3 regions of the Lactococcus kimchii genome follow, and region 1 is predicted to be linked to each of the others. Evidence: predicted binding sites of a transcription regulator. Region 1 holds the regulator's gene; each other region holds the start of a gene.
The links. The regulator Rex, encoded in region 1, represses fermentation and respiration genes when NADH is low (regulators of the CRP and FNR family bind a similar motif). The targets are predictions, from matches to a motif close to TTGTGAANTANTTCACAA.
Positions count from the first base shown of each region.

Region 2: a site for Rex is predicted at 1,776-1,793, ahead of trhO (oxygen-dependent tRNA uridine(34) hydroxylase TrhO). Genes of this name have one in related genera too.
Region 3: a site for Rex is predicted at 1,947-1,964, ahead of adhP (alcohol dehydrogenase AdhP). Genes of this name have one in related genera too.

Region 1 is NZ_SDAK01000001.1:413,758-418,044, forward strand. Features, by position in the region: gene EQJ87_RS02070 (beta strand repeat-containing protein) at 1-1,355, opposite strand, end outside; partial or broken gene EQJ87_RS02075 (Spx/MgsR family RNA polymerase-binding regulatory protein) at 1,595-1,988, opposite strand; gene EQJ87_RS02080 (redox-sensing transcriptional repressor Rex) at 2,208-2,855, shown strand; gene EQJ87_RS02085 (hypothetical protein) at 3,072-3,290, shown strand; gene EQJ87_RS02090 (hypothetical protein) at 3,340-3,957, opposite strand.
Region 2 is NZ_SDAK01000001.1:283,617-287,903, forward strand. Features, by position in the region: gene topA (type I DNA topoisomerase) at 1-536, opposite strand, end outside; gene dprA (DNA-processing protein DprA) at 784-1,632, opposite strand; gene trhO (oxygen-dependent tRNA uridine(34) hydroxylase TrhO) at 1,875-2,825, shown strand; gene EQJ87_RS01465 (histidinol-phosphatase HisJ family protein) at 2,836-3,630, opposite strand; gene hisIE (bifunctional phosphoribosyl-AMP cyclohydrolase/phosphoribosyl-ATP diphosphatase HisIE) at 3,631-4,269, opposite strand.
Region 3 is NZ_SDAK01000001.1:1,188,403-1,192,689, forward strand. Features, by position in the region: gene EQJ87_RS05865 (UDP-N-acetylmuramoyl-L-alanyl-D-glutamate--L-lysine ligase) at 1-442, shown strand, start outside; gene EQJ87_RS05870 (hypothetical protein) at 565-825, opposite strand; gene adhP (alcohol dehydrogenase AdhP) at 841-1,863, opposite strand; gene recQ (DNA helicase RecQ) at 2,020-3,792, shown strand; gene yjeM (glutamate/gamma-aminobutyrate family transporter YjeM) at 3,938-4,287, opposite strand, start outside.

The DNA of each region.
Region 1 (4,287 bases):
TCATTCGTATTTGGACTATAATAAACATTAATAGCATTTGGATTAGTCGATCCGCTCGTGTAGTTTTGGACTTGAACAGGGGAACTAATCGTACTTATCGTATAGCCTCGAACAGTTGGTGCCGTATAATCGTAAGTATCAGCGGCATTTGGACTAGTTGCCACCACGCCAATAGTATCGTAGATATTGGCCTTAATCGTAGAAAGCGGCATACTAGCTATGGCTTGATTGGTAATGGCATTGATGTAATTGACATTGACCGTCGACGTCCCTTTTACTAAGGTTCCTGTGGAACTATTCAAACTAACAGATAGATTACCGTAGTTACCTCCAGTTCCTCCCAAGAATCCAAAGGTTATGGCATCTTGCAAATTGAGGTGAGTCGTTATCGTTTTTGTTGCATTTCCTGAATTTTGCGGAGTTAAGGTAAAACTCAATGTCCCAGAGATCAAACCAGCCGGCGCTGTATTTGTAGCATCAGGAGTCCACGAAATAGAGATAGCCTCTGTTACCTGTGAGGGTGTCCCTGTTTTGATTCCTAAAGTGTAAGTATCGTCAGGCGCATCCATGTAGGCCGTACCGTTCGTTGTATTTTGGTTCCCTGTACCAGTCGCACTAGATCCCAGTGAAGAATAGTCCGCACCTTGTAGAGCACCTGTACTGTTTGTATTTCGAATCGCAATAACAGAACCACCACCTGCCACCCAGCCATTTGAAGTTGTTCCGTCAACATCCGCAGGATTGGAAATGTTAGAGTATAAGTCACGTCCAATAAATACAGAGTTTGCTAAGCCATTGATTCCGAGGTTTGCTCCAGTAGCTGTTTTGACATTTGTTGCCAACTGGCTAGAGCTAGCTGGTGTTAGGACAAATCCTAAAGCATCCCCTGTATTATGCCAGTTTCCGAGTGTACCGTCATCGATCTTGATTTGAGCAGACATTGAAAATGCTTGTGAAGTATCAACAGCTCCATTAAAAGTCGCATAACCTACTGTACTTGCTGTATCATTGACTAGGTCAAACCAATTTCCATTCGTCACGGTATGGCCATCTGTAGAACCTGTTGTATAATTACTGGTTTGATTGACTTGACCGTTCGAGGAAGTATGGTTGCCTGTATCATAAGCCTGCCCTGGAACTAAGGTGGCAGATGAGGTCGTTGCTGCTCTGACCGTTAGCATTCCGTCATCTCCCATGAAGGGGAGAGCTACGGGACTGATAGCACCCACAAAGAGAGCTAACGTCATACCCAGATAGAGCCACGTCTTACCTTTTTTCCACGCTCTAAAATGAGTCACTTTTTTTTCATGAATCGAATGATAAAATAAAGCACCTTTGTGTTGCAATAGACTCATCCTATACAGTCCCCTCTCTAGCTTAATTTACTCCTTAATTAGAAAGTTTGAATTTATAGTGTGAACAGCCATTGTTTCATTTAGATTATTTATCGTTACTTATATATTACCGTAAAAACCTTATCTTTTCCAAAGATATACAAAAATAATCGTAATTCGACATCTTACAACAACCCAAGAAAACTTTTAAAACAAAAAAATAAAACCCGTCAGCAACTGACAGGTTTTTTCCATAGAAATTAGACTAATACCAATCTCTCTCGCAACTCTATTTTTCGAACTTCTGGCGGAATAAAAGTCCGAATTCCTTCTTCATTAAAACCAATTAAAAGACGATTTTCATCAAAAATAAGTGGACGTTTCAACAGACGGGGTTTTTCTTGAATCAAAGAGTAAGCTTCTTCCAGACCCAAGGTATCGAAATCGTGAACCAGCTCTGTATAAGCTCTTCCTCGTATCGCAATAATATCCTCTAAGCCATTTTCAGTCAAAGATAAAATCTTGATGATGTCCTCTTTTTCCAAAGCTGTCGTCCCCAAATTCACTTCTGTGAATTCAAGCTGATGTTTTTTTGAGCCATTTCCTTGCCTTTCTGCACGATGAACAAGAGCCAGTGAGATAAACTTTAATCATAAATTCTCCTCATCTTTTTATCATAATTCTATTTTACCATGAAAGCTCAACAAAAGAAAGCGTTTTATAGAAAAAACTTCTTTTTTTGTGAGCGTTAACAACAGCTTAGTAGAGCTTCTTTTGTTTGATAAAATCACAAAAATTTGATAAAATTATCACAAAGAAGTAAATAATAAGTAATTTAATTTTTTTCATCAACATATTTCGAGGTAAAACATCATGACTGACAACAAAGTAAGTAAAAACTTACCCAAAGCTACTGCAAAGCGGTTGCCCCAATATTATCGCTTATTCAAAAGCTTAGTTGACGAAAACATCACCCGAACCAATTCTCAACTCATTTCTGAAAAAATTGGTGTTGATGCAGCAACGATTCGCCGTGACTTTTCTCTTTTCGGTGAATTAGGTCGCCGTGGTTATGGCTACGAGACTCAAACTTTGCGAGACTTCTTTGGCGAACTACTCGGACAAGACCAAGAAACACATATCGCGCTCATAGGAGTTGGAAATCTTGGTCGAGCACTACTTCATTACCAATTTCAAGAGCGTAATAAAATGCGAATCACTCAAGCCTACGATATTTCAGGAAACCCTTTGGTCGGGACTCAGACTGAGGATGGAATCCCAATTTATAACATCTCTGATCTTGAACGCAATATTAAACAATCAGACATCAAGACAGCCATTCTCTCTGTTCGTAAAGAAAATGCCCAAGAAGTCGTTGATCTTCTGATTAGAGCGGGAATTAAGGGTATTCTCAACTTCGCTCCTGTTCGTCTGAAAGTCCCTGAGGATGTCGTCATCCAATCCATTGACCTTACTAAAGAACTTCAAACTCTCCTCTTTTTTATGGGGAATAATAAATAAATCACTAAATAAAATAAAAAACGGCTTACAAAGCCGCTTTTTATTTTTAAGTCTTGCAGAAAAGTCAAACTTACCTTTTCTTGCCCACTTCTATCAAATCAACTGAATTTGTAGCCTTAAAAAAATTGGCAAACTTCTTTAAAAAATCTTAAGTTAAACTTAAAATTTTCTGTGCTACAATAATGAAAAGAAGATTTTACACAGGAAAGGACCACTATGCCAACTCAAACGCAGAAAATTACGATTGAATTACGACAACTTAAAATCAAAATCAAGAGCATGAGCCAAGAAATCGCGATGTTAAACTCTCAACGCTCTGATTTAATTCAAAATAAACGTTTGATTGAACAACGCCTGAGCAAGCTTTCTTCCGAAATCTTCAGGGATTCTTGCCAACTCAAAGAAAAAGAACAACAATTGAAGGCACAACAATAATGTTTATGCCTTCCTTAATTTCAAATGTTTTCATTGCTCTTTTCCGAAATTAGTTGTTTGTAGATTCCCCACGATTAAATGTAGAAAGATTAGCTGTATCTAAAACGACTTGATCAGCTTTCAAGCGAGTTTTTCTTACTTCAATCACGCCTTGTTCATCAGCATTGACTTGATTTGATAATTCATCCAGTTGATGTTGGAGATTTTCAGTTTTTGTTTTTTCAGTTTGATATTCTACTTGTTTGTTATCTAACTCTCTTTGCTTGCTTGCTACTGCATCTTGGCCTTCTTTGATTTTTTGTTGGACTTCGGCAATTTTATTTTGAATTTCTTGTTCTTTTGATGCCAATTGACTACTTAAGCTTGTTTTTTCACCTTGCAATGTTTGCAATTCTTGGTTCAAATGATTCAATTGAGTGCTTTGTTGTTGGCTTGTGCTTTGAGATGTCTCCAAAGCTGCTTGAGCTATTTTTAATTCATCTGAGGCTTCTTGTACTTCATGAGCTTCTGTGTGGATACGAGTTGACAATGTATCAATGTCATTGTTGATTTCTTGTACATCCCCATGTCCAGCCCAAAAACCTTCAGCGAGTGTTTTCGCCCCAAACCCAGCGCTAACGAATACGGCTACTAAAACTGCTGTTGCAGTTACTTTTGAAAATTTCATTTTTTTCTCCCCTTAATGCCCGCTCCTATGCGGCTTGTCTTTTCACACGACAAAAACAATTTTAGCATACAGCCAAAAAATAAGCAAGAAAAAATGTAGTTCTTTAATTACGCTCATATATTTGAAAAATTCAAAAAAATGGATATCTATGAAAGCTAACCGTAAAGAATTATAAGCTCTGTGTGTATTAACATTGCCTACTTTCAATTATCAAGAATAATAAAAGTTCCGTCATTGTCGGAACTTTTATTTGGTTATTACACTACAAAAATAACCCCTAACCTCATTTTATTAAGCGTTATTTTTTCGCTATCTCATTTGAAATACCGA
Region 2 (4,287 bases), 130 kb from region 1:
CAAAGAATAGGACTGATTGAATAACCTACTAGACGGTCAAGAACACGGCGTGCTTGTTGAGCATCGACAAGATCAACATCAATTTGACGAGGCTCCTTAAATGCATTTTTGACCGCATCTTTAGTGATTTCATTGAAAACCACTCGATTTCTTTCTTCAAGTGGAAGATTTAAAATATGGGCTAAATGCCATGAAATAGCTTCGCCCTCTCGGTCCGGGTCACTTGCGAGATAGACAGCTTTTGCAGCTTTGGCTTCTTTTTTAAGAGAGTTGATTAGCGGTGCTTTTCCACGAATATTGATATATTGTGGCTCATAATTATTTTCAATATCAACCGACATAGTTGATTTTTTGAGATCTCGGATATGTCCAACCGAGGCGACAACTTTATAATTGCGACCTAAATATTTTTCGATTGTCTTAGCCTTAGCTGGTGATTCAACAATAACAAGATTTTTTCCCGGTGTAATCTTTTTCCGAGTTGTTTTTTTCTTAGTTGTTGTTGTTTTTATTTTATTTTCAGTAGTAGTTGGCATATTTTTGTCCTAATATCATAGTTTAGTTTGAACTCTAACTTACCAAATGGAACTTAATCAAGGCAAATTGTGAGAATCAAAGCAATAATTTCTGAGATTTTTTGTTCAGGTGATTATTGGATACTCTCTCATGATAAAGACTTTTTGATAATATGTCAAGCTATTTCGTTTTCTTATAGGAAAACTTGATATATTTTGACTACGCAAAAAGTATGAGCAACGTTATATAACGGGCTTTGAAGACAATTTATTGATAAAAATATTCTTCTAAGATATCTTGTGCCTGATAGACTAGTTTGGCTCCTTGTTGAATCAGATGATGACAACCATCCGAGTAACCTTCAGTGATATTGCCAGGAATAGCAAAAACGTCTCTCCCTTCTTCAAGAGCACGCTCGCTGGTAATCAAACTGCCACTGCGCAACTTTGCTTCAACAACAACCACACCACGTGAAAGACCAGCGATGATTCGATTACGTTCGGGGAAGTGGTATTTAAGTGGTTTTTCTCCCGGAGAATATTCTGTGATAATCAATTCTTTTTGAGCCATATACTCTTGGAGCTTACGATTTTCCGCAGGATAAAAAACATCCAGACCACTTCCGATAACTGCAATAGTGGGTGTTTGGCTTTTTATTGCTGAAATATGACTGGCTGCGTCAATGCCCTTCGCAAGTCCACTGACTATAATAAAACTTTGCTTGAGTTCTTTTATAATTTTTTGAACGGATAGAATACCTGACGAACTAGATGCACGACTACCCACAAAAGCAAGTTTAGGATATTTTAGTAATTCGATATTTCCTTGATAAAAAAGTAATGCAGGGGGATTGTAAATCTGGCGAAGACGATCCGGGTAAGCACTGTCAAGTATAGAAATTGATGAAAATTTTTTGTAGTTTTCCCGCAATTTTTTTACATCTTGACTTTTGTACTGTTCAATAAAATCAGCAACTGATTTCACTTGCGCGATTTGTGCCATTTGACGCAGAGTAAGTTTTGTCTGGTGTTTTGTATAAAATTTTAAAAGTTTATTTACACCAAGATTAGTCATTCCTGCATTTTTCCAGCGATATAAATCAAAATTTGTAATCATTGTTCCTCCAAGATACTGCCTGACAAATACGTCAGTGATTTCTCTATTCTTCTCATACTTCTATACGTTAAAAAATTGCTTTTGTAACTAGAAAATTTACTGACGAAATGTTTTTTTAATTCCGTCAGCAAATTCTCTATAATTTGTTCAAAAAAACACAAGCTTTATCTTTGCATTTCAAGGTATTAAAAGGTTAAATTAAAAGAGATTTCGTTGTAATCAATAGACTTAAGGAGAATTTCATGACTCAAGAGTATCGAGTTTTATTATATTACCACTATGTCCCAATCGAAAATGGGGCCCTTTTTGCGCAACAACATTTAGCAGACTGCAAAGCATTAGGGCTAAAAGGACGAATTTTAATCGCTGACGAAGGCATAAATGGGACTTTATCGGGAACTATTGAACAAACAGACGCCTATATTCGCTTACTGAAATCTGATTCTCGTTTCGCTTCAACTGTTTTTAAAATCGATGAAACTGATCAACACGCGTTCAAAAAAATGCACGTTCGTTATCGTGCTGAGCTCGTTAATTTAAATCTGGAAAATGATATTGATCCTTTAAAGCTAACAGGTACTTATCTCACTCCAACAGAATTTCGACAAGGACTGCTCGATGAAAATACTATTGTTATTGACGCTCGAAATGATTATGAATTTGATTTAGGACATTTTCGTGGTGCTATTCGACCGGACATCAAAAATTTTCGGGACCTCCCCCAATGGGTTCAGGATCATAAAGAAGAGTTTATGGAGAAACGCATCCTAACCTATTGCACAGGTGGAATTCGGTGTGAAAAATTCTCAGGTTGGCTAGTTCGAGAAGGTTTTAAAGATGTCGGCCAGCTCCACGGTGGAATTGCAACTTATGGCAAGGATTCTGAAGTTCAAGGGGATTTGTGGGATGGACAAATGTATGTTTTTGATAGCCGAATCGCTGTCCCCATCAACCAAAAAGAAAAAGTAATTGTCGGTCGAGATTGGTTTGACGGAACACCTTGTGAACGTTACATCAATTGTGCAAATCCAGAGTGTAATCGGCAACTCCTTGCTTCTGAAGAAAATGAAGCACAATATCTTGGTGCTTGCTCATATGAGTGTCGTATTCATCCCAAAAATCGCTATATTCAAAGCCATCATCTATCCACGGATGAAATCAACGCTCGACTTGAACATAAAAAAGCCTTTTAAGGCTTTTTTATTAAAGAATATTTTCAACTTGCATTTTTGAAAAAAGAGCTAGCTCAGTAAAACCGCTTGATTTGATTAAATTTTGGGCTAAAGTCCAACTTATCCAATCACGTTTTGCAAGATGACTATCTGTTCCTAGAGTAATCCATTTTCCACCACAATTTTTGTAGGTTTCAATAAGAAATTGATAGAATTTTTGTGTCTCAGGATATTGGAACAAGCGAGTGTTCACTTCTAATGCCTTATTTTTATCACTAAGCACCTGAAGAATTTGATGAATTAACTCGGAAAACTCATCAAATTGAATGAATTTATCCGCATAAGGGCCGTACCGTGCAACATAATCCAAATGTCCAAGTGCATTAAAACAGTCAAAGTTTTGGACACAAGCCAGCACAGCCTCTAAGTATTCTAAATGTGCTTGTTTTTTCGATTTATTTGTGTAGTAAGATGTATCATCATAAACTTCAATATCATTGATTTCATGCACAGAACCAATCACAAAATCATAGGCCGAGTTACTAACAAAATCCTCAATTTCCTGCTTAAAGCGCAAATCCAAGCCTATTTCTAAACCAATTTTTACCATGATTTGTCCCGAAAACTCAGCTTGCAGAGCACTCAACTCTTGAAAATAAGCCGGAACATCCAAGTCAAACGCCATATCAGGAAAATAAAAATCGCGATGTTCAGTAAAGCAAATTTCGTCAAGCCCATATTTTAATGCTTCTAAAATATGAGTACGTGGATTTTCCTGACTATCTGCTGAAAAATAAGAATGCAAATGATAATCTACTTTTTTCATCTAATCAGCCGTCCTTGTATGAAATTCTTTTTTATTTTGTGATTTTTGATGACGTTCTCGAAGTTTATCTTTTACTTCTTCAAGGGTCACACCATAGATATTTCCTAAAACAAACAGATGATAAAGTAAATCTGCCATTTCCCCAATAAGTTCTTCCTTGTCTGGGTTTTTACTAGCAATAATAACTTCACTTGCTTCCTCTCCAACCTTTTTGAGGACTTTATCAATTCCCTGGTCAAGTAAATAATTTGTATAAGACTTTTCAATGGGAGATAATCTGCGATTTTCAACCATGTCTTCAAGTGCTTGAAAAATATCGCGTTCGTCAAATGATTTTACTTCATTAAAGAAACAAGAATATGCTCCAGTATGACAAGCATTCCCGATTTGTTCTACAAAAATAAGCAAAGTATCTTGATCACAATCCAGCCGGATTCCCTTGATTTTTTGAAAATGTCCAGACTCTTCACCTTTGTGCCAAAGTTTTTGACGAGAACGTGAATAAAACCACGTCTCTCCTGTCTCAAGCATTTTTTCATAAGCTTCTTCGTTAGTATAAGCAAGCATAAGGACTTGCTGGGTGCGATAATCTTGCACAATTACTGGAATGAGGATTTGTTTTTCAAAATCTGGTTTCATAATGTCTCTTTCTATTTA
Region 3 (4,287 bases), 770 kb from region 1:
AACCGCCAAAAATGGCGCTCATATCTATGTGGATTATGCGCACAATGGAATTTCTTTGGAGAATTTGGTGAAGGTCGTTGAAGAGCATCATAAAGGAAAATTGTTGCTGGTGCTTGGTTCCACAGGAAATAAAGGTGAAAGTCGCAGAAAAGATTTTGGTCAAGTCATTGAAAATCACTTACGCATTGAAGCGATTTTGACAACTGATGATTCTAACCGCGAAAATCCTAGAGAAATTGCTGACGAAATTGCACACTATATCACACGCGATGTTGCTTTCGAAATGGATCGTGAATTGGCTATAAAAATGGCCATTGAAGCAACCGAAAATGCTGACGATGCTGTCATCATTGCCGGAAAAGGCGCTGACCGATTCCAATTATTGAATGGCAAACGTGAAGCTTACCTTGGTGACCGTGAAGCAGCAGAAAAATACTTATAAAAATTTACGTCAGCATTTTGGGAACACTAAATCGGTGTGAACTTTACGTCAGCATTTTAGTCTGATAAAAAAACGGCTCATTTCTTGAGCCGTTTTTTCGTCAGTAAATTTTCGTCAACAACTTATGCAAAATGGTTCACTACCGCCAAAATACGTTGAAGTTCTGCGTGTGTTTCATAGTCTACTGTATCCGAGTACAGAAGCGATGAGAGTTGGCGTGAAGAATAGCCTGCTTCTTCGCTGACTTCATCAACATTGAGCGATTTTTCTTTCATTTTATACAAAATCGCTTGTTTAAAATTGTTCGTAATTTCTTCTTGTTGAAATTGCGAAAGGTTGTTAAACTCATCAGTTGAATAGTTTGTTAATTGATCAGAATTCATTTTAATGCCTTCTTTTTATTTTGTAAAATCAATGACCATACGACCTTCGATTTTACCTGCTTTCATTTCGTCAATGATATCATTGATTTCTTCGAGTTTACGTGTGGCAACGACTGGTTTAACTTTTCCTTCAGCACCAAAGCGGAACGCTTCTTCAAGGTCAAGACGAGTACCAACCAGTGAACCAGCTACTTCTACACCGTCAAAGACAGTTGTCGGAATAGACAAGGACATATCTGAGTTAGGCAGGGCAACAGCCACCATTTTACCCATTGGCTTCAGGCAAGCTACGGCTTGTTCAAAGGCTACACGAGCAACGGCAGTCACGATTGAAGATTGAGCACCAAGTCCACCAGTAACTTTCTTAATTGCTTCAACTGGGTCAACTTCAGAAGAATTGATGACCACGTCAGCCCCTTGTTTTTTAGCCAAGTCCAGTTTTGGTTGGTTGATATCAACCACGATAACTTTTGCGTTGAAGACATTCTTAGCATATTGCAACGCCAAGTTACCAAGTCCACCAGCACCAAAGATAACTTGCCAGTCACCAGGTTTCACACCTGAAACTTTGATGGCCTTGTAAGTCGTTACACCAGCACAAGTGATAGAGGAAGCTTCGACAGGGTCAAGTCCTTCTGGTACTTTGACTGCATAGTCAGCAGTGACAATCGCTTGTTCAGCCATCCCGCCATCAACAGAGTAACCTGCATTTTTAACTTCGCGACAGAAAGTTTCATTACCAGAAACACAGTATTCGCAGTGGCCGCAGCCTTCAAAGAACCAAGCGACAGAAACACGATCGCCAACTTTGAGTGATGTAACATCACTACCAATTTCTTTAACAATCCCGATTCCTTCGTGGCCAAGGACTGTGCCTGCTTTGTTGCCATAGTCACCAGCTGCAACGTGCAAGTCGGTGTGACAAACGCCACAATACTCCATGTCAAGCAAAGCTTCATTGGCTTTGATTGGACGAAGTTCTTTCTCAACGACATCTGCATATCCATCTGGATTTTGGCGTACTACTGCTGCTTTCATATGTGTTCTCCTTTTTTTACGATTTTTACAACCGCTTTCATAAATTTATTATAGCACTTTTTTTAGAAAGTGGCTAAAATAAAGTGTGAATTTTTTCTCAAACTTTTTTATCAATTATTCGTTACATTTTCATATTTTTAACGTATAATAAAAAGAATGGACTTAGAAGCAAAACTCAAGGAAATTTTCGGTTACGAACATTTCCGAAATGGACAAAAACAAATCATTGAACAGGTGTTAGCTGGCAAAGACACTCTTGGAATTTTGCCCACTGGTGCTGGGAAATCCATCTGTTATCAACTTCCGGCACTCCTGCTCGATGGTGTTACATTGGTCGTCTCTCCTTTGATTAGTTTAATGAAAGACCAAGTTGATAGCCTCAATGTTACTGGCATTCCAGCCACTATGCTCAATTCAACGATTGATGAGAGTGAAGTAAATTTTCGAATGCAGGAAGTTCAAAAGGGAAAAATTAAACTTTTATTTGTTGCACCTGAGCGTTTTGAGTCAGATCGTTTTCGCTATTTTTTACAACAACTCCCACTTAAACTTGTTGCTATTGATGAAGCTCACTGTATTTCCCAGTGGGGGCATGATTTCCGACCTTCTTATGTCGAATTTACGAATCATTTGGCTGAATTAAAAAACAAGCCAACGCTTCTGGCTTTAACAGCAACAGCCACACCGCAAGTCGCCAAAGATATTCAAACTTTGCTGGCTATTTCTGCTAAACAAACGATTAAAACAGGATTTTTACGTGAAAATTTACGGTTTGAAGTGGCTAAAGGGGTGGACAAAAGGACTTTTCTAAAGGACTATTTGCAAAAACATCCGCAAGAATCTGGCATTATTTATGCCAGCACGCGCAAGGAAGTTGAAGAAATTACAGCTTTTTTGTGCAAGGCTAAATTTGCTGCCACGCGTTATCATGCTGGCTTGGCTGAAAATGAGCGCCAGAGTAACCAGGAAGCTTTTCTATATGACGAAAAACCAATTATGGTTGCTACGAATGCTTTTGGCATGGGCATCAATAAATCAAATGTTCGCTTTGTCATTCATTACAATATTCCTGCCACGATTGAAGCTTATTATCAAGAAGCCGGGAGAGCGGGGCGCGATGGCTTGGATTCTGATGCTATTTTACTTTTTGCTCCTAATGATTTACGCTTACGGTTGTACTTTATTGAGCAAAGCGAGAGTGATGAGCTACACAAAGCTCATGATTATGAAAAATTACGACAAATGGCAGCCTATGCCAATTCTGAAACGTGTTTACAGCGCTATATTTTACAATATTTTGGTGATGAAGGAGCCGACTGCGGAAAATGTAGTAATTGCTTAGACGAACGTGAACTTACAGATATTACGATTGACACGCAAAAAGTCTTGTCTTGCGTGGTTCGGATGCAAGAACGTTTTGGTAAAACAGCAGTTGCCCAAGTGCTTGTTGGTTCTAAAAATCAAAAACTTGCAAGCTGGCATTTTGAAAAACTGTCAACTTTTGGCATTATGAGTACGTATTCTCAAAAAAATGTGGGGGAATTGATTGATTTTTTGACGGCTGAAAATTATTTGACTGTTTCTAATGGTCAATTTCCGGTGCTTCGCGTTTCTGCCAAAGGCAAAAAAGTCTTGACAGGCAAGCAAAAAGTGATGCGGCGGGCGACTTTTATTGCTGACAAGAGAAATCTTGCTTCTGACCAGTTCAATCCTCAGGTCTTTGAAAAATTACGACAGTTGCGCTTAGAAATCGCCAAAGCTGAGAAAGTCCCACCTTTTTTGATTTTTTCTGATGCCGCCCTGAAAGAAATGAGTCTTGTTTGTCCCACGACAGAAACTGATTTTTTACAGATTTCTGGGGTCGGACCGGTCAAAATGGAAAAATATGGGCAAGTTTTCATGGCGCTACTGCGTGAAAATACGCTTTAACTCAATCAACACTTCATTGGAGTTATAAAAATCAAGTCCGATGCACCTAGCTTTTTTAATAAAATTCAATAAAAATACGCCACTTGTTGTCGCGATTGCTCTAAACATTTAGAGACAGACGTTAAACAAGAGGCGTATTTTTTATTTATTTATTTGTCATTTTTTTGTAGCGAAGCATCATTAAGTAGGCAATTATACTGAAAATAATTGGCCCACCAACCATTGAGACGACTGAAGTAATTGTTTGGCTAAGTGCTGCTGATGTTTGAGCAGCGGCTGGCAAGCCTACGTAATCAACAATCGGTTGGATAATGGTGAAGAAATTCGCGCCAATAACAACAATCAGAACCAAGAGGGTCAAAAATGTCGCTACTGCGTGTGATTTGAAAAATTCAATCGGTTTGTTGATTGTAGTATTTTTCTTGAAAAACCAGTAGGCGATGACGATGAAAATATAAGGCAAGGTCATCGAAACATTGGCCATGTAAGTTAAGA